4 regions of the Alkaliphilus crotonatoxidans genome follow, and region 4 is predicted to be linked to each of the others. Evidence: riboswitches for the same ligand, from Rfam matches in the RefSeq annotation. Region 4 holds a riboswitch; each other region holds the start of a gene.
The links. A riboswitch is a leader RNA that binds a small molecule or an ion and turns the genes downstream of it on or off. The one in region 4 is predicted to bind cobalamin.
Positions count from the first base shown of each region.

Region 1: linked by a shared signal. The riboswitch ahead of hemA (glutamyl-tRNA reductase) and the one ahead of ACYQ1I_RS12255 (anaerobic ribonucleoside triphosphate reductase) in region 4 are both predicted to bind cobalamin.
Region 2: linked by a shared signal. The riboswitch ahead of ACYQ1I_RS00015 (DUF4430 domain-containing protein) and the one ahead of ACYQ1I_RS12255 (anaerobic ribonucleoside triphosphate reductase) in region 4 are both predicted to bind cobalamin.
Region 3: linked by a shared signal. The riboswitch ahead of cobT (nicotinate-nucleotide--dimethylbenzimidazole phosphoribosyltransferase) and the one ahead of ACYQ1I_RS12255 (anaerobic ribonucleoside triphosphate reductase) in region 4 are both predicted to bind cobalamin.

Region 1 is NZ_BAAHXS010000004.1:915,991-921,056, reverse strand. It holds gene cobA (uroporphyrinogen-III C-methyltransferase) at 1-174, opposite strand, end outside; gene hemC (hydroxymethylbilane synthase) at 167-1,114, opposite strand; gene ACYQ1I_RS06955 (precorrin-2 dehydrogenase/sirohydrochlorin ferrochelatase family protein) at 1,101-1,733, opposite strand; gene hemA (glutamyl-tRNA reductase) at 1,747-3,018, opposite strand; cobalamin riboswitch at 3,124-3,306, opposite strand; gene ACYQ1I_RS06945 (TVP38/TMEM64 family protein) at 3,389-4,048, opposite strand; gene ACYQ1I_RS06940 (sensor histidine kinase) at 4,141-5,066, opposite strand, start outside.
Region 2 is NZ_BAAHXS010000001.1:388-5,453, forward strand. It holds gene ACYQ1I_RS00005 (nucleotidyltransferase substrate binding protein) at 1-124, shown strand, start outside; gene ACYQ1I_RS00010 (S8 family serine peptidase) at 504-2,339, shown strand; cobalamin riboswitch at 2,541-2,735, shown strand; gene ACYQ1I_RS00015 (DUF4430 domain-containing protein) at 2,951-3,763, shown strand; gene ACYQ1I_RS00020 (S-layer homology domain-containing protein) at 3,851-5,066, shown strand, end outside.
Region 3 is NZ_BAAHXS010000004.1:673,825-678,890, reverse strand. It holds gene ACYQ1I_RS05750 (family 78 glycoside hydrolase catalytic domain) at 1-1,698, shown strand, start outside; cobalamin riboswitch at 1,768-1,946, shown strand; gene cobT (nicotinate-nucleotide--dimethylbenzimidazole phosphoribosyltransferase) at 2,089-3,138, shown strand; gene ACYQ1I_RS05740 (hypothetical protein) at 4,249-4,728, shown strand; gene ACYQ1I_RS05735 (GNAT family N-acetyltransferase) at 4,864-5,066, shown strand, end outside.
Region 4 is NZ_BAAHXS010000006.1:33,800-38,865, forward strand. It holds gene ACYQ1I_RS12240 (ABC transporter ATP-binding protein) at 1-96, shown strand, start outside; gene ACYQ1I_RS12245 (YeiH family protein) at 152-1,186, opposite strand; gene ACYQ1I_RS12250 (LysR substrate-binding domain-containing protein) at 1,296-2,210, shown strand; cobalamin riboswitch at 2,240-2,425, shown strand; gene ACYQ1I_RS12255 (anaerobic ribonucleoside triphosphate reductase) at 2,806-5,066, shown strand, end outside.

The DNA.
Region 1 (5,066 bases), on a different contig from region 4:
TTTCCCCACATCAATGGTTTGGGCTCCCTGGCTTTTATGCTTTAGCAGGGCCGTATTGATTAATCGATCATAGAGTATTACATCGGCCCTTTTAATGGCGTCTAGCCCCTTCTTGGTTATCAGCCCTTCATCACCAGGTCCGGCTCCAATTAAATATACATAGGGCTTAATCAACATAATCCCCCCTGTTCTTAGGAACTTTTATTTCTGCCAAGAGCCTCCGGGCACCCAGTTGAATCATTTTTTCCCCCAGGCTTTTTCCAAGCTGATGGTAATCCTTAAGGTCACCGGCCATTGATTCCTTTAATACCTGACCTCCGTCGGGGCTGGCTACCATGGCGGTCAGCTTTAGTAGGTGGCCTATTTTTTCTCCATAGGCTCCAATGGGAATATGGCAGCCTCCCTCCATTAGGGCCAGAAAGCTCCGTTCAGCCATTACTGCCTGATAGCTTTCCTCATCATTAATTTTTTGAAGCATATGATAAAGCTCCTCATCGCTTCGGCGTATTTCACAGCCTAGGGCCCCCTGACCCACAGCAGGAACAAATTCTGACAGGGTAAATGCCTCGTCGATTCGATGGGCCAGGCCCAACCGTTTCAGCCCGGCAACGGCCAAAATGACCCCGTCCATTGGCTGGTTTTCTAATTTTTCAAGACGTCCCCCTACATTGCCTCGAATGGGGATGATCTTAAGGTCGGGTCGTATATTTAATAGCTGTGCCTGCCTTCTTAGGCTGCTGCTGCCAATCACCGCCCCTTCTCCCAGCTGTCTCAGGCTAACCTTCTTTTTGGTCACCAGGGCATCCCGGGGATCCTCACGCCTTGGGATGGCTGCCAAATGTAGCTGCTCAAGGGTTTGGGCCGGCATATCCTTCATACTGTGGACAGCCAGGTCAATTCGATTTTCAAGGAGCGCATTTTGTATTTCTTTGACAAACAGGCCCTTACCACCTATTTTATCAAGGGTTTTGTCCAGTATTTTATCACCCATGGTCTTGATTTTAATGACTTCATATTGGTGCTGCGGAAAATGCTCCCTCAATTGCTCTACAATAATTGCTGCCTGGGCCAAGGCCAGTTGACTGGCCCGGGAGCCAATTCTAATGGTTCTCATTTTCTTCACCCTCTTTATATTTAAATGCCTCGTAGATTTCCCAGAGGTCTGCTGTTCCCGTAAGACCAGCCTGTACTAAAATTTCATATAGTTCCTTTCGTTTTACGGAATCTTTTATTTCTAATTGGGCCCTTTCACGGATCTTTCCCAATATATCCACTAAATGACCATGGTCTTTGCCATACCGCTGAGCTAATTCGGCAACAATGGCCCGGGACAGCAGGGGACTTTTCCCCTCCGTTGAAACGGCAAAGGTAAGGCTGTTTTGCCGGTGGATGGCGGGTATAATAAAATCTCCCCTTTCCGGCATGTCCACCACATTAATCATAATGCCCAGGGCCCGGGCTTCCTCACAGCAGGCTTGACTGACCAAGGGATCATCGGTGGCTGTAATGATTAGCTCGCTGCCCCTTAAAAGCCCCTTTTCATAGAATCTTTTCTGCCATTGAATTTTACCCCCTTGTGCTAAGGTCAGAAGATGCGGGGTCAATTTGGGGCTAATGACAGTCACCTGGCCTCCATGCTGGAGCAGGGAATTTATTTTTCGTTCGGCCACCCTTCCGCCCCCCACAACGGTACAGCGTCGACCGGCAAGCTGGAGCATGATTGGATAGTACATATTCATTCCCCCATCAATTTTTGGTATTATGGAAATCAAAAAGCTCGTCTACAATGGCGGCAACCTCTTCGCCCCGTCCCCCGATACCGGCATTTTTCATTTGTAGAATCGGCCTTCTCCAGATTTTTTTAATTAGGCTCTTGACGACCTGTTCTATTTGCCCTTTATCTCGGTCCTCCACATGGGGAAGCTTTTTAAAGAGCCTTTCCAATTCCTCCTGGGTTAACCGGTCGCTATAGCTTTTTATAGCTTCGATTCTTGAATAGATGGGCAGACATCGATACCAATTACAATATTCCTCCACGGCCTCTTGAATCGATTGGGCTGCTTCCCCAACGCATTGCTTTCGAAAGGCCATGCTCTCCTTTGCAATCTCATTTAATTGATCAATATGAAATAGCGTGACTCCTTTTATTTCGCCTATGGAAGGCTCAACATCCCGGGGCAGGGCAATATCCACTATACATAATGAGCCTTTGCCTTTATAGCTTTTTTGAAAGGCCTCCTGCCTCAGTACGTAATGGGGGGCCCCTGTGGCACTGATAATTACATCTACCTTGTTAATCAGGTGGTAGCGTTCCTCAAAGGGGCAATATTGAATTTGTTGATAGCTTTTTTGAAGTTTTTCAACAGTTTCCCTGGTTCGGTTGCATAGGTAAATTTCCTTAATATTTTTATCTATTAAATTTTCTATGGCAATCCGACTCATTTTGCCAAAGCCAATTACCAACACCCGCTTATCGGTTAAGCTCCCTACCTGCCGCTCAATTTGTTTCACTGCAATGGTGCTAATAGACAGGGGATTGTTTGATATTCCCGTTTTGGCTTTAATCTCCTTGGCGGTGGAAATGGCTTCAAGAAAAAGTCTATTTAATACCTTGCCGCTGCTTCCCTCCTCCATGCCAAAATAGTAGGCTTCCTTCACCTGCCCCAGGATTTGATCTTCCCCCAGCACCAGGGAGTCGAAGCCGCAGCAGACATTATACAAATATGTAACTACTAATTTTCCGTCTAAAAAATGATATTGGCCCTTCAGCTCTATTTCAGTAAGCTTAAAAAAGTCTTGATAAAAGCCTTTGAAATATTCACAGGCCCGTGAGGAATCCGCTACCAAAGCGAAGACTTCGCTTCGGTTACAGGTTGAAATAATAATGGCCTCTTTAATAAAGGGATCCTGATTAAAGGCCTCATAGGCCCTTTCAAGCTTTGACTTTGTAAAAGCCACCTTCTCTCTAAGGCCAATGGTAGAGCTTTTGTGGGTAACCCCAAAAACCACTAAGTTCATTTTTAATCACCTTTTCCTCTTATCCATTAATAAACCCCTTGAACTGGGTCAAGGGGTATGCTTTCATCATTTAATACCAGAACACCTTCTATGACCCGTAGAATTGATGTTATTGTTAAATAGGCAGGTCTTCTGGCTCAGATTCATTACTTCTTCTTCCTTCCCGGTTTCCCAGTGGTTACTAAGAAGAAGCTCCTCTTTACAGCGGCGGGACCGCGTGGGATTTTCACCCAACTTCCCTTTTTCATAACATCGATTTGATGTTAAACCTATTTAAAAATGATCTATATTTTTTATTTTCTGTTTCGTTATAACTATATCAAATTAAATGTCCTATACCAAGTTTTTTTTAACTGTATCTTGATACAATCTAATTATGGTTTAAATACTCGGCCGGTCTTTTATCTAACAACAGTGGCAGACAGGCTAAAAGGATTAAAATAATAAAAACTGCAAGGGTTTTAATGGAAAATATTTCATCAATACCGTCACCTAAAAAAGTATATAAAAATACCTTAGGGGTACTTCCCAAAGCCGTTCCCAATAAAAATTGAGAGTAGTTAATTCCTGCCAGGCCTGCACCGTAGCTTATGGGGTCAAAGGGAAAGCCTGGGGTTACCCTCATCATAAACAGTTTTTTTACCACCTTTTCTCCACCCAATTCCTCCAGCTTATCCCTGTGATGCTTTCCAATAATCCTGACAAAAAATTTTTGAAACCGCCCGGCAAAATAACGGCAAAGGGAGGCACCCGTCAAAAGCCCCACTAGGCTTAGAATACTTCCTATCAAACCTCCATAAAGCACCCCTCCCAGTACAAATAGAACCGGACTGGGAATAAACAGAAAGGGTCTAATGGAGGATAGAATAACAAATACCGCTACCCCCCACATACCAAAGGATTCCACCAGGTTTTGCAGCTTTTTTATATCTACAGAACGGCCACCCAGGCCATTTGTAAAAAGAAGATAAACCCCCAGGGCTAGTGCAAGAATTAGGACTAGTCGAAGAATTTTTGTAAATGGCTTCATAACCCTACCCTATTCCTTTCCTAATTGCCTTAATCAGGCCTGCCTGCTACTACTTAGTCTGGGCCTGCTTAAGCCATGTCAAATTATTGCTTCTATATAGATTCTGAATTTCCTGCTTTTTCTAAATCAAAATAAAATAAGACACCGTTCTTTTCATTTCTTACACCAAAATTGCTTTGATGCAGCTCCAGCACACTTTTGACAATGGCTAGACCTAACCCTGTTCCAGGTCTTTCCTCTCCTTTGTAGAAGCTCTCCCATATATAGTTCATATCCTCTTGGGGGATGGGCCTTCCTTCGTTAAAAACCCCTACCCATATTTTTTCACCTTGATCCTTTACCTCTACCCGAACCAATGCATTATGATAGCAGTATTTTACTGCATTATGAATCAGGTTGTTTAATACCTGTTCAATTCGATATTCGTCGCCCAACACCATTAATTCCCGATCAATTGCCACCACCTCTAATCTAAGCTGTTTTTCCCGTTTCATTAATTGAAACTTTGAAAGAATTTGATCGATTCGTTCCCCCAGGTCAAACTGGCTGATCTTAACTTTAAAATTACCTGATTCCAGCTGACTTAGATCCAATAAGTCCTTTACCATGGTACTGATCTTGTTGGTCTCCTCCTGAATAATCTGATAATAGGCTTCCTTTTCTTCATCGTTATTGGCTATACCATCCTGTAAGGCCTCTGTATATCCCCTGATTAAGGCAATGGGGGTCTGCATTTCATGGGACACCCTGCCTACAAACTGCTTTCTCATCTTATCAAGATTCTTCTCTTGAATTAACTCTTGTTTCAAATTTTCAAAGGCCGCCTTCAATTGATCCGTTAAAAAATTAAAGGTTTCTCCCAGTTGCCCTATTTCATCACTACGGGCTTCTTCCCATCGTACATCAAAATTTAAGCGGGCCATTTCAGTGGCCACAGCATTTAGCTTTACCAATGGCTTACTGATGGTTCTGGAAAAAATTCCTGCCAAAAGCAGGGCCAGAAACAAGGCTACTAATA
Region 2 (5,066 bases), on a different contig from region 4:
TATGTTAAATGATAGAAATATGACCTCCCATATTTATCAAGAAACCATGGCTGTGGAAATCGCTGAAAGAATCGTAGATATCTATGTTAGTGAATTTCAAATGCTTTTAAGTAAAATTCAATAGAAATTACAAAACAACCTTTGGTGAATTCTTTAAAGAAATTTTTCTAGGGGTTGTTTTTGATTAGAATAAACATTTTCTAAATGATTATTTACCCTAAATTCTCTCATCTAAAATATGAATAAGTCTAAAATCATAATAAAATTTTTTCAAAAATTGGTTGATTTGGAAAAAAGAGCATGATATCCTAATGTTGAAAGATATGGTAGAATCTTTACGGATTTTATAAAGCAAAATATAACGAAATAAAAAGCATGTAGAAATAAAATAACTAATTATGTCTGAAGTAAATAATACTAAAGAAGATAGATGGGAGGAGGTAGTATATTTAGTTAATTAGTTTAGCAGTATTACAAAATATTATGGAAAGGAGAATAAAAAAATGACTAAAAGGATAGCCATAATGTTGTTAGCAGGTGCAATAGCTTTATCTGGAATAACCTATGCAAGTTCAAGTGAACAGGGACTTACCATCGACATTGATAAAATAGATATTATTAAGCTAAGTGAAGAAAATATTTATCGTGATGGAGAGGAACCTAAAGTGCAAATTATTGTATCAGAACAAAAAGTACAAAAAGCAGAATCAGATATATCGAAAATAACCTTCATGCTGGAACAAGAAATTAAAGCCAATAAAAAAATGAGTACATTAGGTATTAATGTAAATGTTGTAGTCCATTTTGATTATTCTTCGGAAGATTTTGAAAAAGCTTTTAAAGAAATTTTTGGTGATTCTTTAACTATAATAAAAGAAAAGCACGGTCTATATCTCGTTGAAAATATTACGAGTGAGCAATTAAGTAAGCTAGAAAAAATGGATGAAGTTCTGTATATTGCCTCAACTAATAATTTTTCTCTTCCAGATGAACCAGCTTCATGGAATGAGAATGAAGATAATGAGATCGGTATTAACCTTAATGCAGCAACGGATATGATAGGTGTAAAAAAAGCTAGGAAGGATTTTAAAGTTACTGGTGATTTAGATGGAAGAGAGAATTCTTACTCTAAGAATGATGTTGTAATTGCTGTTATGGACACAGGAATTGATGCTGAACACGTTGACTTAGATGGAGGCAAAGTAATTGGTTGGTATGATGCTGTTAACGGTGAACTTGATCCTTATGATGATCATGGACATGGTACCCACGTTGCTAGTATTGCAGCTGGCACTGGAGAAGGAGATCCAGGAATTCAGGAAGGAGTTGCCCCGGGGGCAGCCCTTGTAGGAATAAAAACTTTGCCTGAGGCTGGGAAGAAGGGAAATCCTGCAGATACATTAAGAGGATTAAGATGGATTCTTCAAAATTTAGATACATATGGTATTAATGTTGTTAATATGAGTATTGGGACTAGTGCTTCCTACGAAGCGAGAAAAGAGATAATTGAGGTGATTAATGAAATCGATGCCCAAGGAGTTCCAGTCTTTGTTTCAGCAGGTAATGATGGTAATAAACCACCATATTATGACACTTTATCGACTTACGCTAAATATACTTCTACTTCTGTGGGGAATATTAAAGACCCTTATGAAGGGGGATGGGGCTTATCAGAAAGTTCCTCCCGTGGGACTGATAGAAATGTATCCTATAACAACGGTCCTTACGTTGTACTTCCAGGGTATAATATAAGGGCGGCAGCAGCTAACACAGGTAGTGAGTATACAGTAAAATCAGGTACTTCAATGTCTGCGCCTATGCTTTCAGGCGTTTATGCACTTATGTATGATGCAGCATATTCTCTGGGACAATCAACTACAATAAGGTTTAGTGGAACAGATATGGGTGAAATAGGTTACGATAAGAACTATGGCAATGGAAGAATACTGGCATATGATTCCATTAAGAATGCAGCCCAAGGCTCAGGCTCTTTCAATACTTATCGAACATATATATGTATACCTGATGGATACGTTTCGTACGGAAAGGTAGTTTTGTACCCTATAGGTGTTAATTCTGGAGAAGCAGATTTGAATGTCACCATGATAGTATTAGATGAAAATGAAGAAAATCTTGACATAGTTATATGGGCACCAGGCGATGACCCTTATCAAGGGGCGCCATCAACCTATTGGATAAAAGAAAATAAAGCTATACCCCAAGAACACTTTAGCCTATCTAATCCACCTACCGGTACTTATTATATAGGCGTTTATGGAGCAGATGATTCAGCCAATTACTCACTAGAAATTACAGGGCATCAATTATCAATTAATTAGTAATAAAATATAAACTTAACTTAGTTTATATTTTTATAATGAAAAGAAGCTATCTCTATCTCTCTGAAAAAGCCTTAGTTAATTCCTAAGAAAGAATTAATCTAAGGCTTTTTTATTGACTGTATTAAAGAATAGGCCTTAAAAGGAAATTTTTACATGACAAGTCATATTTTATAAGATATAATGTATGTGAAAACTGAATAGCTGAAACAGGTGCCAATTATGGTTTTTTATGGGAAGTAATTATTAATTGGTGAAAAGGGAAGTTGGGTGAAAATCCCACGTGGTCCCGCCGCTGTAAAAGAGGAGTCCTTACAGAATACCACTGGTAACATGGGAAGGTTGTAAGGATGATGACGCTTGAGCCAGAAGACCTGCCTGTTTTGTATGCACCATTTTACTCTACGGTCGATGGGGGGTGTTTTAAGATGCATGCTGCAATGTATGGTTTACATATTGACAGGCATGACATAAGGATTAAAAATGCTAAAAAACCTCTTAATGATTCAAGTTGAGAGGTTTTATTTTGTTAAAATTTAATAGGATTCGATCAATAAAGCAATTTTATTTGCCCCTGAAGGATACAAAATTCTTATGTGAGGTGGTTAATAATGAGAAGATCGATTAAAAAATTATCAATTATAGTAACCCTAGTGATGATTATATCTATGATGTTTTCAGCTACAGCCTTTGCAGCTTCTAAAACTGTCACAATTAGAATACAAGGCTATCATGACGGGAACGGAGAAATTTTAGATGAATATGAGGTTGTGCTAACTGATACAACAGGATTCACAGTAATGGATGCCTTTGAAGAAGCAGCCACAGACAATTCAATCAGCTATACGGAATCCGGTGGCTATGTAAGCGCCGTTGCAGGACAAACTGATCAGGATTATCCCAGTTCATTCTTCGGAGGCTGGATGTATAGAGTATGGGATACAAATGATCAATCGGCTTCTCCTACATTAGATGAGTTGCCAAGTGTTGGGGCAGCAAGCTATACCCTAAATGATGGGGATAAAATAAGTTGGTATTATGCCCTGCCTGAGTATACCTATTATACCTGCTTAAGCAATTACAGCAGCATTAATTCAACCTATAACGAAAACAGCTCCTTTGATGTTACTGTAAAGGGACAAATCTTTACTGACCTATGGAATTGGACAATAAGCCCCTTTGAAGAATTAGGCAGTGCCACCGTTGTGGTTGAGCGGGTATCCGATGGAGCAATCCTTGCTTCAAGCACAACAGCCACAAGCGGAGCCAATAAAGGGAAGGCAACAATCACCCTGCCCAGCGTTACGGCAGATACGGAATGCTACGTATATGTACAGGACAGCTATTATACCTCAGGCAGTGAAGCCGATGGAATACAACATGTCAAATCATGGAGAAAGCCAATCACAATATTAAATAATTAAAGTCGTTTTAATTCAGTTGTAAAGTAACAAAATTCAGGGGCAAATAAATTTGCTCATATTATCAATAAGCTAGGAGATGAGTTTGTAATGAGAATAAGGCATAAAAGAACGATTTCCTTTTTAATCATGTTGGCCATGGTGTTGGGAAATCTATTTATACCCCAGGGCTTGAATATCTTTGGCAATGGCCCCCTGACAGCCTACGCCGATACTGCCCTCAGCAATGTAACCCTTGAACTAAGCACAGTGACAGTCTATCCTGGGGATACCGTAACGGCCAGTGTTTACGGAAACCCCAATGAGGATTACGGATTAGGAATTTTCCTCCCCGACACCAGTGATATTTATGAAACTCCATCAGATCGCTGGATAGACATTCCCGTAACAACCGATCTGGAGGGAAAGGTCGATCATGAAATATCGATTCCCGAGGATATGGCTCCCGGAGAATACGATCTAGGGATTTATGACACAAATGACCCCCAAACCCCCAGGTTTCAGACGGTTAGATTTACAGTAGAGGCCAAGCCCCTGGAAAATTTGAGGGAAAGGGTAGCGTCTGCCATAGAAGGGGCCAGCAATGTTGTTGTTACCAACCATTACAGTATGGACTGGGCGGCAATTGGTCTGGCAAGGGCAGGTAAAGGCCAGCTGATTCCAGCAGATTACCTTAAGGAAATAGAGGCTAATTTAAAAAATCCTGATAATAATAATACTTATTATAATAAACCCACAGAATTTCAGCGAATGACCTTAGGAATACTGGCTGCAGGGGGAGACCCCACCAATATTGCAGGGTATAATTTAATCAAACAAATCTACACTGCTGATTTAGAGAGTCAAGGATTAAATGCTATCGTTTTCGGCTTGCTTGCCTACGATTCAGGGGAATATCAAATTCCTGCCGATGCAAGATGGACCAGAGAAAAGCTGATTAACCGTCTGGTGGATGCCCAATGCACCGAAGGCGGAGGATGGAATTTAAGTGGGGATGGCTTAGGTAATGCAGACCCCGATATGACAGGAATGGCAATGACGGCCCTTGCCCCATACAATAACTCCGATTATCCAGCGGTGCAGGCGGCTATTTCAAAGGCTGCAGATCGGCTTTCAGAGATACAGGAGCCTGGGGGAGGATATAATTCCTGGGGTACAATCAATTCAGAAAGCTGTGCCCAGGTAATTATGGGGCTGGCTTCCAATGGGATTGACCCCACAGGCGAAAGGTTTAGCAAGGATGGGAAAAATGTTGTTGATGCCCTATTAACCTTTGAGGTTCCCGGCGGAGGCTTTGCCCATGCTG
Region 3 (5,066 bases), on a different contig from region 4:
GAGCCCGTAAGAATAACCAAAAGACTTAAACCAATCGGCCTAATTAAAACTCCTAAAAATGAAATTGTGCTGGACTTTGGACAAAACATGGCCGGCATTGTGGAGGTAAAGGTAAATTGTAAAAAGGGTAATAAGATAATCATAAGGCATGGGGAAGTTTTAGACAAAGACGGCAATTTTTATACAGAGAATTTACGGGGTGCTAAGGCGACAGAAGTATATGTTTGTAAGGGCGGAGAAGAGGTTTTTCTGCCGCACTTTACATTCCATGGATTCCGCTACATTTTGGTGGAAGGTCTGGGAGAATCCCTTAACCTTGATAACTTTACTGCCTGCGTATTACATACGGATATGGAAATAACAGGAGGTTTTGAATGTTCAAATCAATTCATCAACAGATTACAGCAAAATATTGAATGGGGGCAAAGAAGTAATTTTCTTGACATACCCACCGATTGTCCCCAAAGAGATGAACGCTTGGGGTGGACAGGAGACGCACAGATCTTTGCACGAACAGCTGCATATAATATGAATGTTGCCTTGTTCTTTTCAAAATGGCTTAGGGATTTAGACGCAGATCAAACAAAGGAGTTCGGTGTACCTTCCATTGTGCCCAATATTATGGGGAAGCATGAAGGGGCAGCTGGATGGGGAGATGCTGCTACAATTATCCCCTGGACAATGTATCAGGTGTATGGAGATCTAAAATTCTTAGAGGATCAGTACGAGAGCATGAAGGGCTGGGTTGATTATATTCAATCCAGGTCAGAAGGCTATTTATGGCAGACAGGATTCCAGTATGGAGACTGGTTAGGACTCGATAAAGAGGAAGGGAGTAACAGAACAGGGGTAACGGACATATACCTGGTAGCTTCTGCCTTTTACGCCTATTCAACAGAGATTGTATTTAAAGCGGCAAAATTGCTTGGAAAGGAAGGGGATTATAAAAAGTATTACGAGCTGTACAATAATATTTTAAATGCCTTTAATGATGAATACATTACGAAAACAGGACGTTTAGTGAGTGAAACACAGACAGCCTGTGTCCTAGCCTTATATTTTAACCTGGCTAAAAAGGAATACAGAAACAGAATCATTACATCCTTAAAAAATAACCTGGCTGACCATAAAAATCACCTTGTTACCGGTTTCATAGGCACATCCTATTTGTGTCATACATTATCAGAAAATGGCCTTCATGAAATAGCGGGAGAGCTGCTTCTTAAGGATGACTATCCATCGTGGCTATATGCAGTAAAGAAAGGCGCCACAACCATATGGGAACGATGGAATTCCATGCTGCCCGATGGCAGCTTTGAAGAATCGGGTATGAATTCCTTTAACCATTATGCATATGGTGTCATAGGTGACTGGTTATATCAAAGGGTTGCAGGAATTCAGCTGCTAGATGTTGGATACAAGAGAATAAGAATAGCGCCGACCTTTATAAAGGGCCTTACTTCTGCAAAGGGGACCCTGGAAACAATGTATGGACTCATCAGTGTTTCTTGGGAATGTTGCAATGGAAAAATTACAATTGATATTATTATTCCGCCAAATACAACCGCAGAAATAGTCCTTCCAGAAAAGGCAAGGCCCTTAGAGGTAGGCTCAGGACGCTATCACTTCAAATATAATACAACCACAAATCTTGAAATGGATAATTGCTCAAAGGGATCAGCCCAGGAGAACGACTAGATGATCTATTACAGCTGATATCAATATCCATTGACGATAAATTCCATATGTTATATGATATAGATGAAAAATAAAAAGAAAGTAATAGGTGCCTCTTTTGAGGAGAATAGGGAATGAAGTGTAAATCTTCAACGGACCCACCACTGTGATGGGGAGCTTTACTGAAAAACGCCACCGGATATTTATCTGGGAAGGCTCAGTGAGCAAAGAACCAGAGTCAGGAGACCTGCCTATATACTTTATGAAACGTGGATGATGGAAAAGTCTACAGTTTATTGTGATTTCAATAAGCTGTAGACTTTTATTTTTTAAATTGATAGAAAAGTTCTCACTTATAATAATTAAATTAAAGAGAACTCCATATAAAATTTCAACAAGGGAGAGGATTTTATGAATCTGTTGCAAAAGACCATTGGTATGATTGAATCGCTGGACAAAGAAATGATGGAAAAGGCTAGAACAAGGGTGGACAACCTAATTAAACCGCCAAAGAGTCTGGGGCGATTAGAAGATTTAGCGGTGCAGCTGGCAGGTATTACCAAAAATATCCACCCTATAGTGGATAACAAAGCAATTATCGTAATGGCGGCGGATCATGGGGTGTATGAAGAAGGGGTGGCTGGTAATCCCCAGGTAATTACAGCTATACAAACGATGAACTTTACCAAAGGAGTTACTGGCGTATGCGCCTTGGGAAAGGCTTCAGGGGCCAAAATAGTTGCTGTAGATGTAGGGGTAAAGGCAGATCTGGAACGAAACAGTGGTTTAATTGCGAGAAAAATAAAATATGGAACAGATAATATGACCAAGGGGCCTGCCATGACCCGGAAAGAAGCCATAAAATCCTTGGAAGTGGGAATTGAAATCGCTACTGATGAAATTAAAAAGGGAGTTAATCTATTGGGAACCGGTGAAATGGGCATCGGTAATACTACTGCCAGTACTGCAATTGTAGCAGTCTTTGGAGGAATTAACCCTACCGAGATTACAGGAAGAGGATCTGGAACTGGTGAAGGTGGAGTTGAGCACAAGGCCAAAGTAATAGAAAAGGCCATTGCTTTAAACCGACCTGATCCATCGGATGGTATTGATGTACTGGCTAAGGTTGGCGGTCTTGAAATTGGAGGAATGGCGGGGGTCATGCTGGCAGCAGCGGCCAATAGAATACCGGTTGTGGTGGATGGTTATATCTCAAGTGCAGCAGCACTAATAGCCACAGCAATTGCCCCAAAAGTAAAGGACTATTTGATACCATCCCATGCATCAGCAGAAATAGGTGGTAAAAAAGCCTCCCAGTTATTAGGTCTTCAGCCGATGATCTACATGGATTTATGTTTGGGAGAAGGCTCTGGGGCGGCCCTGGTCTTTCCAATTATTGAAGCAGCATGTCACATGATTAATCATATGGTTACCTTTAAAGAAGGCATTGGAGAAATATAGAATTACTACAGTTTAAAAATGTTAAAACAGCAATACCTTTAAGTCATATAGCCTCAATATACTATGGGGTTTTCAATGACCAATGCCATTTCACTTAAGCTTCCATGACTTCTACACTATGCTGAAAGTTATAGCATGGTAGATTGTTATTCCGGTGGAAAGATATATTGAGGAGCTGGTAAGGGTTGAAATACACTGGAATTTATTAACCATAAATGAAAATTTCACTTGTTTTCACATAATAAGGTTGTTAAATAATAATCAATAGAACCATCAAATATGGCTGAATCTAAAAAATGTTGAGCGTACAATAGACTTTCTCATGGCTAGATATGCTGGTGAAATTTAATAAATTGTAACATTTTATCAAATCCATCATTTATCTGAGAGTTTATTTATCGGTGAAATAGAAAAGGCCAAAGACTCCTTAAGAAAGGTATTTAAGCTAATAAAAAGCCTAAGAGAAGGGCCACGTAAAGATAATATAGCTGAAACATGCCAATATTACGACAGTCTGATTGAAGCATGGGAAGCATATAACCGAGAACAAACCCGCCTATCCTTCCCTGCGTGGTGCGAAAGTAAGGGAAAGGTCTTTGGCCTGTGGAATGTTGCTTATTATCAGAAATGAAGGTTTATCTATATGCTAATATAAAAGTACAGCTTTAAATAATGATTAAATTGTTCAGGAGGTACAAGATGATATACATTGAAACCCCCAGATTAGTTTTAAAAGATTAGATTTAGAGGTCTTTAGAAGTGACTTCATTTTAACAAGGTTGGAACTCTTTTACATTGTTAGAGATTCACTTTTAGGTAAAAGTAAAGGTAATCAAAACATAGTGACAATGAGGTGAAAAGCACGATCGATGGATTATTATGAATCATTCAGGTTTAGGTTTGTATCTATTATCACGCAGTTGGCTTCCATAAAATTCATTAGATTCTTTACATTTCCAAATCAAAGAAATATACTAAATGTGTAAGAAGGTCTGATAATGTTTTTATTAGAGTTAAAATCTTTTTTGAATTTTTGTTTATGTCCAAATTAGGCTATTAACATAAATATTTTAGTGATACTTTGATAAAAAATAGGGGGAATACTTGTATATGAAGTCTAAAATAATAGTTTTAGTAATATTAATTATAATCATTCTAACTCCAATTTTCATCTATAATGTTGGAAAAATCTATTATTCACACGAAAAAATATATGAATTAATTTGGGAAATTGATATACCTTCAGATTTTAAAGAAATGTATCATGTTTCAGATAAACGTGGTTTTCGAGGTGATGGAATAAGATATACGATTTTTGAAGTAAAAAATATGGAACAATCTTCCATTCCAAGCTCTACTAAAGGGACGAGGGAAATACAAATACTTAGTGGGGATTCTAAAAATGTAAGAAATAATGAGCTTGAGCAATTTGTTAATACTATCGTAATGGAATTAGGTATACCCGAAAATAAAAGACCTCAGTTTCATAGGTATTATATATGGCAAGAGTTTGTAAAATATAATGATACGTTAGTTATTATCTATTTCCCCGAAATTAACCTAGTATATTTTGCTGAAAAACTAATATAAGAAAAAGAAGATAGTTTATAATATATCAATATTTGTCAGATCCCGGTTAGTCAGTGGCTGATGTAAGCCTTTGGCCAATATAGTATAATAAAAGTACAGCTTTAAATAATGATTAAATTGTTCAGGAGGTACAGGATGATATACATTGAAACCCCCAGATTAGTTTTAAGAGATTGGGAAAAATCAGATTTAGAGGCCTTTAGAAGGCTAAATGCAGATCAAAAAGTAATGAAATATTTTCCTAAAACACTTACAGCCCAAGAAACAGACACCTTCTACGAAGCTATTAACAAGGAATTTCAAGAATACAAATTTGGGCTGTATGTCGTTGAGGTAAA
Region 4 (5,066 bases):
AGCCACCAGCAATTACTCAAGAAAAGGGGTTACTACTACAGGCTTTACACCAATCAATTCCTTGAAGAGGAAGGAAAAAGGGTGTTAGAGCATTAGTTCCCGTGAAAAGGACCATAGAGAGATATATATTTTCTCTATGGTCCTTTGTCTTTTAGATTTGACCAATCATACCCTGAACTAAAAATGAGACAATTACAACCAGGGACGAAATAATAAATCCATGAACCATCGGGGCGAAGCCTGATTTGCTGAGGCTTTTAAAATTGGTTTTTAAACCGATTGCCCCCAGGGCCATCACCATGAAAAATTTACTGATGCCCGAAACCCTAAGGCTTAGATCTGGCGAAATCAGTCCTGTACTCTTGAAGGCTACCGCAGCAAGAAAAAGAAGAATAAACCAGGGGAAGATCCTTTGAAGATTCACCCTTTCCCCTGCCGGGCTTTTGTCCGCCGGAGTCACTTGGCCCTCTGACTTGGTCTTTAGGCGTTGGTTGATATAAGAAAAAATCAGTACCACAGGGATGATCGACAGGGTTCTTGTCAGCTTGACGATGACAGCATAGCTCCCTGCAATGTCAGAAAAGGCATAGCCGGCCGCCACCACAGAGGAGGTATCATTCACAGCGGTTCCCGTCCAAAGCCCGAAGCCCAGATCACTCATTTGAAAATAGCTGCCCATAATAGGGAAAAGAACCACCATGATGATATCAAAAATAAAGGTGGCCGAAATGGCATAGGCAATATAGCTATCTTCAGCGTCAATCACCGGGGCCAGGGCCGCAATGGCAGATCCCCCGCAAATTCCCGTTCCTGCCGAAATCAAGCTTGACAGCCGCCAGTCCATTTTAAAAAGCCGGCCGAATAAATAACCGCCCCCAAAGGCACATAGCAGTGTAAAGACCATTACAAAGAGGGAAAACTTGCCAACCTCCACCACCTGGGCAAAGCTAAGGGTGGCGCCCATTAAAATAATGGCCAGGCGTAAAATCTTCTTTGATGTAAAATTAATTCCTTTTTCAAATAATTGACGACCCGCCACAAGGGGATTCAGTAGCATACCAATCAAGAGTGCCAAAACCCCCGCCCCAATTAGGTGGTTGGGGATGAATCCGCTGCCATGGACCGCTGCCAGGGCCAGAATGGCTGTAGAGAGAATTCCGAAGGTATATTCTCGAATGAAGGTCATATAATCAACTCCTTTCTGTCAGTCCCCCTTGATTTTATCATTGAATAGTTATAAAATCTAATTATAATTACTTATATGATTATAATAAAAATTAATAAAAGGTGATTAAATGCTGGATATTAAGGTGGTTTCATTTCTAACCCTATGGAAGCATAAAAGCTACACAAAGGCCGCTGAGGAACTCTGCCTAACCCAACCGGCTGTTACGCAGCACATCAAGGCCCTGGAAAGGCAATATGGCTTAAAGCTGCTTCAGTACATCAATAAGGAGCTGAGGCTCACCAGGGCTGGAGAGATTTTTTACCAATATGCTCAAAATTCAAGGATCAATGAGCAGGTTTTGGCTCGGAAATTAAAGGAGGAGGCTGGTGAAGGAAAAGCATTGGCCTTTGCCGCCACCCTGACCATAGGTGAATTTACCCTGGCCCCGATCCTGGGGGATTTTATTAAACAATTTGCCCAATACGATATCACAATGTATGTTTATAATACCGAAAGGGTACTAAAAATGCTTGCAGAGGGGAAAATCAGCTTTGCCCTGGTGGAGGGGCTTTTTAATAAGGCCGATTATTCAACCCGGCTGTATAAACGGGCCCCCTTCACTTTAATTGCCCCCTTAAACCATCCTATGAAGAATCAGGCTGTATTTTTGGAGGATTTAAAAAATGAGACCATTATTATCAGAGAAAAGGGGTCGGGTTCTCGGGCCATACTGGAGAGGGGCCTTTATGATAAAAATTATACCCTGGATAATTTCCAAAAGGTTGTTGAAATTGGTAATGTCAACGTGATAAAAAATTTGGTAAAGTCGGGAACAGGCTTAAGCTTTATGTATCGGGATGCTGCCCTGGAGGAGATTAACAGGGGAGAGGTGGCAGAAATTCACCTGAAGGACTTTGTGATAGAAAGGGAGTTTAACTTCATTACTTTAAAAAATCCCTTGATGGAGCAGGAGGCGGAACCGTATTATTTGTTTTTTATGGAACGGCTGGAAGGGGACTCCAGCGGGATGCAAATCCCTTGACTTCAATTGATGGGCATGATATAATTTGGTAAATTAAAAAGGCTATTGGTGCATTCCCCTTGAGGATTGCTTAAAAGGGAAACCCGGTGAAATTCCGGTACGGTCCCGCCACTGTAATGTCCTAGAAGCCTGTCAAAACCACTGTACCAAGGTATGGGAAGGGATAGGATTCGCTACGGCTAAGTCAGGAGACCTGCCAATGGTAACAATACTAAAACTCACGGGGATGAGGGGTGTTATTTTTATTTCTGATAAAAGAAGCATTGCTTTTGTTTATCACGAGACATTATGCCCTTCCTGCATAGGAGGGGCTGTTTTATTGCTAAATGGATGATGTGTGAGCCGCTGGGGAATTACTTTCCTAAAACCGTGGTCATGGCCCTTTTTCTGTTTGACAGAGAGAGAAACATGGCTATTTGCTGAGGGTTTGGTCCCCAGCACCTCCTTCATTCACAAAATTGATGACAGAAAACATTTGCACTATATGTAGTATGTGGTATAATAAATATGACCATATGTTGTGATGGTTGAGGTTTGATACTCCTTGGAATCAAGGGGTTTTATTTATTGTACATCCATATTTAGGAGGTTGACCATGGTAACAAGAGTTAGGAAAAGAGATGGAAGGGAAGTATTTTTTAATATTGAAAAAATCACCAATGCCATTTATAAAGCCAGTATGTCGGCGGGGCAAAATGACTATCCCCATGCCGTAGAACTGACGGAAAAGGTGGTAAACCAGTTATCACAGCTATATCATGAGGCGGCTCCCAGTGTTGAAGAAATTCAAGATATTGTGGAGCAGGTGCTCATTGCCAATAATTCGCCACAAATTGCAAAAAATTACATATTATATCGGGCTGAAAGAACAAGAATTCGGGAAATGAATACCCGGCTGATGAAGGTAATGGAGGAAATCACCTTTAAAGAAGCCAAGGATAATGACCTGAAGCGGGAAAATGCCAATATCAATGGCGATACGGCCATGGGTACCATGCTGAAGTATGGTACTGAAAGTGCCAAGCACTTTTACGAAATGTATGTATTGGACCCCGCCCATTCCAGGCTTCATAAGGAGGGGGATATCCATATTCATGACCTTGATTTTTTAACCCTAACCACCACCTGCTGCCAAATTGATATTGATAAACTCTTTAGGGGCGGCTTTAATACAGGCCATGGCTCTCTACGGACGCCAAACGATATCAGCAGCTATTCAGCCCTGTCCTGTATTGCTATCCAGTCCAATCAGAATGACCAGCACGGAGGGCAAAGTATACCAAACTTTGACTATGGTATGGCACCAGGGGTGACTAAAACCTTTATTAAGGAATACAAGCGGAATTTATTTAAAGCAATGGAGCTTTTAACTTCATTGAAGGATATCGATTACCTGGTGGAAACAATAATAAAGGAAATAGAAGGGGAAAAGGGCTTGTTGCCATCAATGGCCAACAATAACGGATACCAGGAATATGAGAGGGAACGGCTTGAGCGATATATTGAGGATGCAGCGATCGTCGAAAAAATCCAGGCCTTTGCTCTGAAAAATGCCCTTCAGGAAACCGATAAAAAGACATATCAGGCCATGGAGGCCTTTATTCATAATCTAAATACCATGCACAGCCGGGCCGGGTCTCAGGTGCCCTTCAGCTCAATCAATTATGGCCTTGACCAATCACCCGAAGGAAGGTTAGTGGTAAAGAACCTGTTGTTAGCCACCGAAGCCGGCCTTGGAAATGGAGAAACGGCCATTTTCCCCATTCAGATCTACCGTGTGAAGGAGGGGATTAACTATCATCCCGGTGAGCCCAATTACGATTTATTTCAGCTGGCCTGCCGGGTAAGTGCCAAACGGCTATTTCCTAACTTTTCATTTATTGATGCTCCTTTTAATTTAAAATACTATCAGGCAGGGCGTCCTGAAACCGAGGTAGCCTATATGGGCTGTCGAACCAGGGTAATGGGAAATCAATATGACCCCAACAACGAGATTGCCTTTGGCAGGGGGAATTTGAGCTTCACCACCATTAATCTTCCCAGACTGGCCCTCAAAAGCAGGGGAGAAGAGGCCAGATTTTATGAAATGCTGGATCAAATGATTGACTCTGTGATTCAGCAACTTTTAGAGCGGTTTGAAATACAGGCCGCCAAGAAGGTGAAAAATTTTCCCTTTTTAATGGGAGAAGGAGTCTGGCTGGGCTCTGACCAGCTTAAGGCAGAGGATGAAATACGGGAGGTCATCAAGCATGGTACCTTGACCCTGGGCTTTATAGGTTTGGCAGAATGTCTGAAGGCCCTGAGGGGTGCCCACCATGGTGAATCGGAGGCGTCACAGCAGCTGGGTCTGGAAATTATCGGTCATATGAGAAAAAGAATGGATGAGGCCAGTGAACGGTATGGAATGAATTTTACATTGATTGCTACCCCTGCCGAGGGAACCGCCGGAAGATTTGTCAAGATGGATAGACAAATTTTCGGTAAGCTCCCAGGGGTAACCGACAGAGAGTATTATACCAACAGCTTCCATGTACCGGTTTATCACAAAATTAATGCCTATGACAAGATTAGACTCGAAGCACCGTATCATGAGCTGACCAATGCCGGTCATATTACCTATATTGAGCTGGATGGAAGTCCTTCCAACAATCTGGAGGCCTTTGAAAAAATCATCAGAACCATGAAGGAAATGGGAATCGGCTATGGTTCTATTAATCACCCTGTCGATCGGGACCCTGTTTGCGGGTATACGGGTGTAATTAAAGATATTTGTCCCCAATGCGGACGCCGGGAAGGCGAGGTAAAGTTTGATCGAATTAGAAGAATTACAGGCTATTTGGTAGGAACCCTTGATCG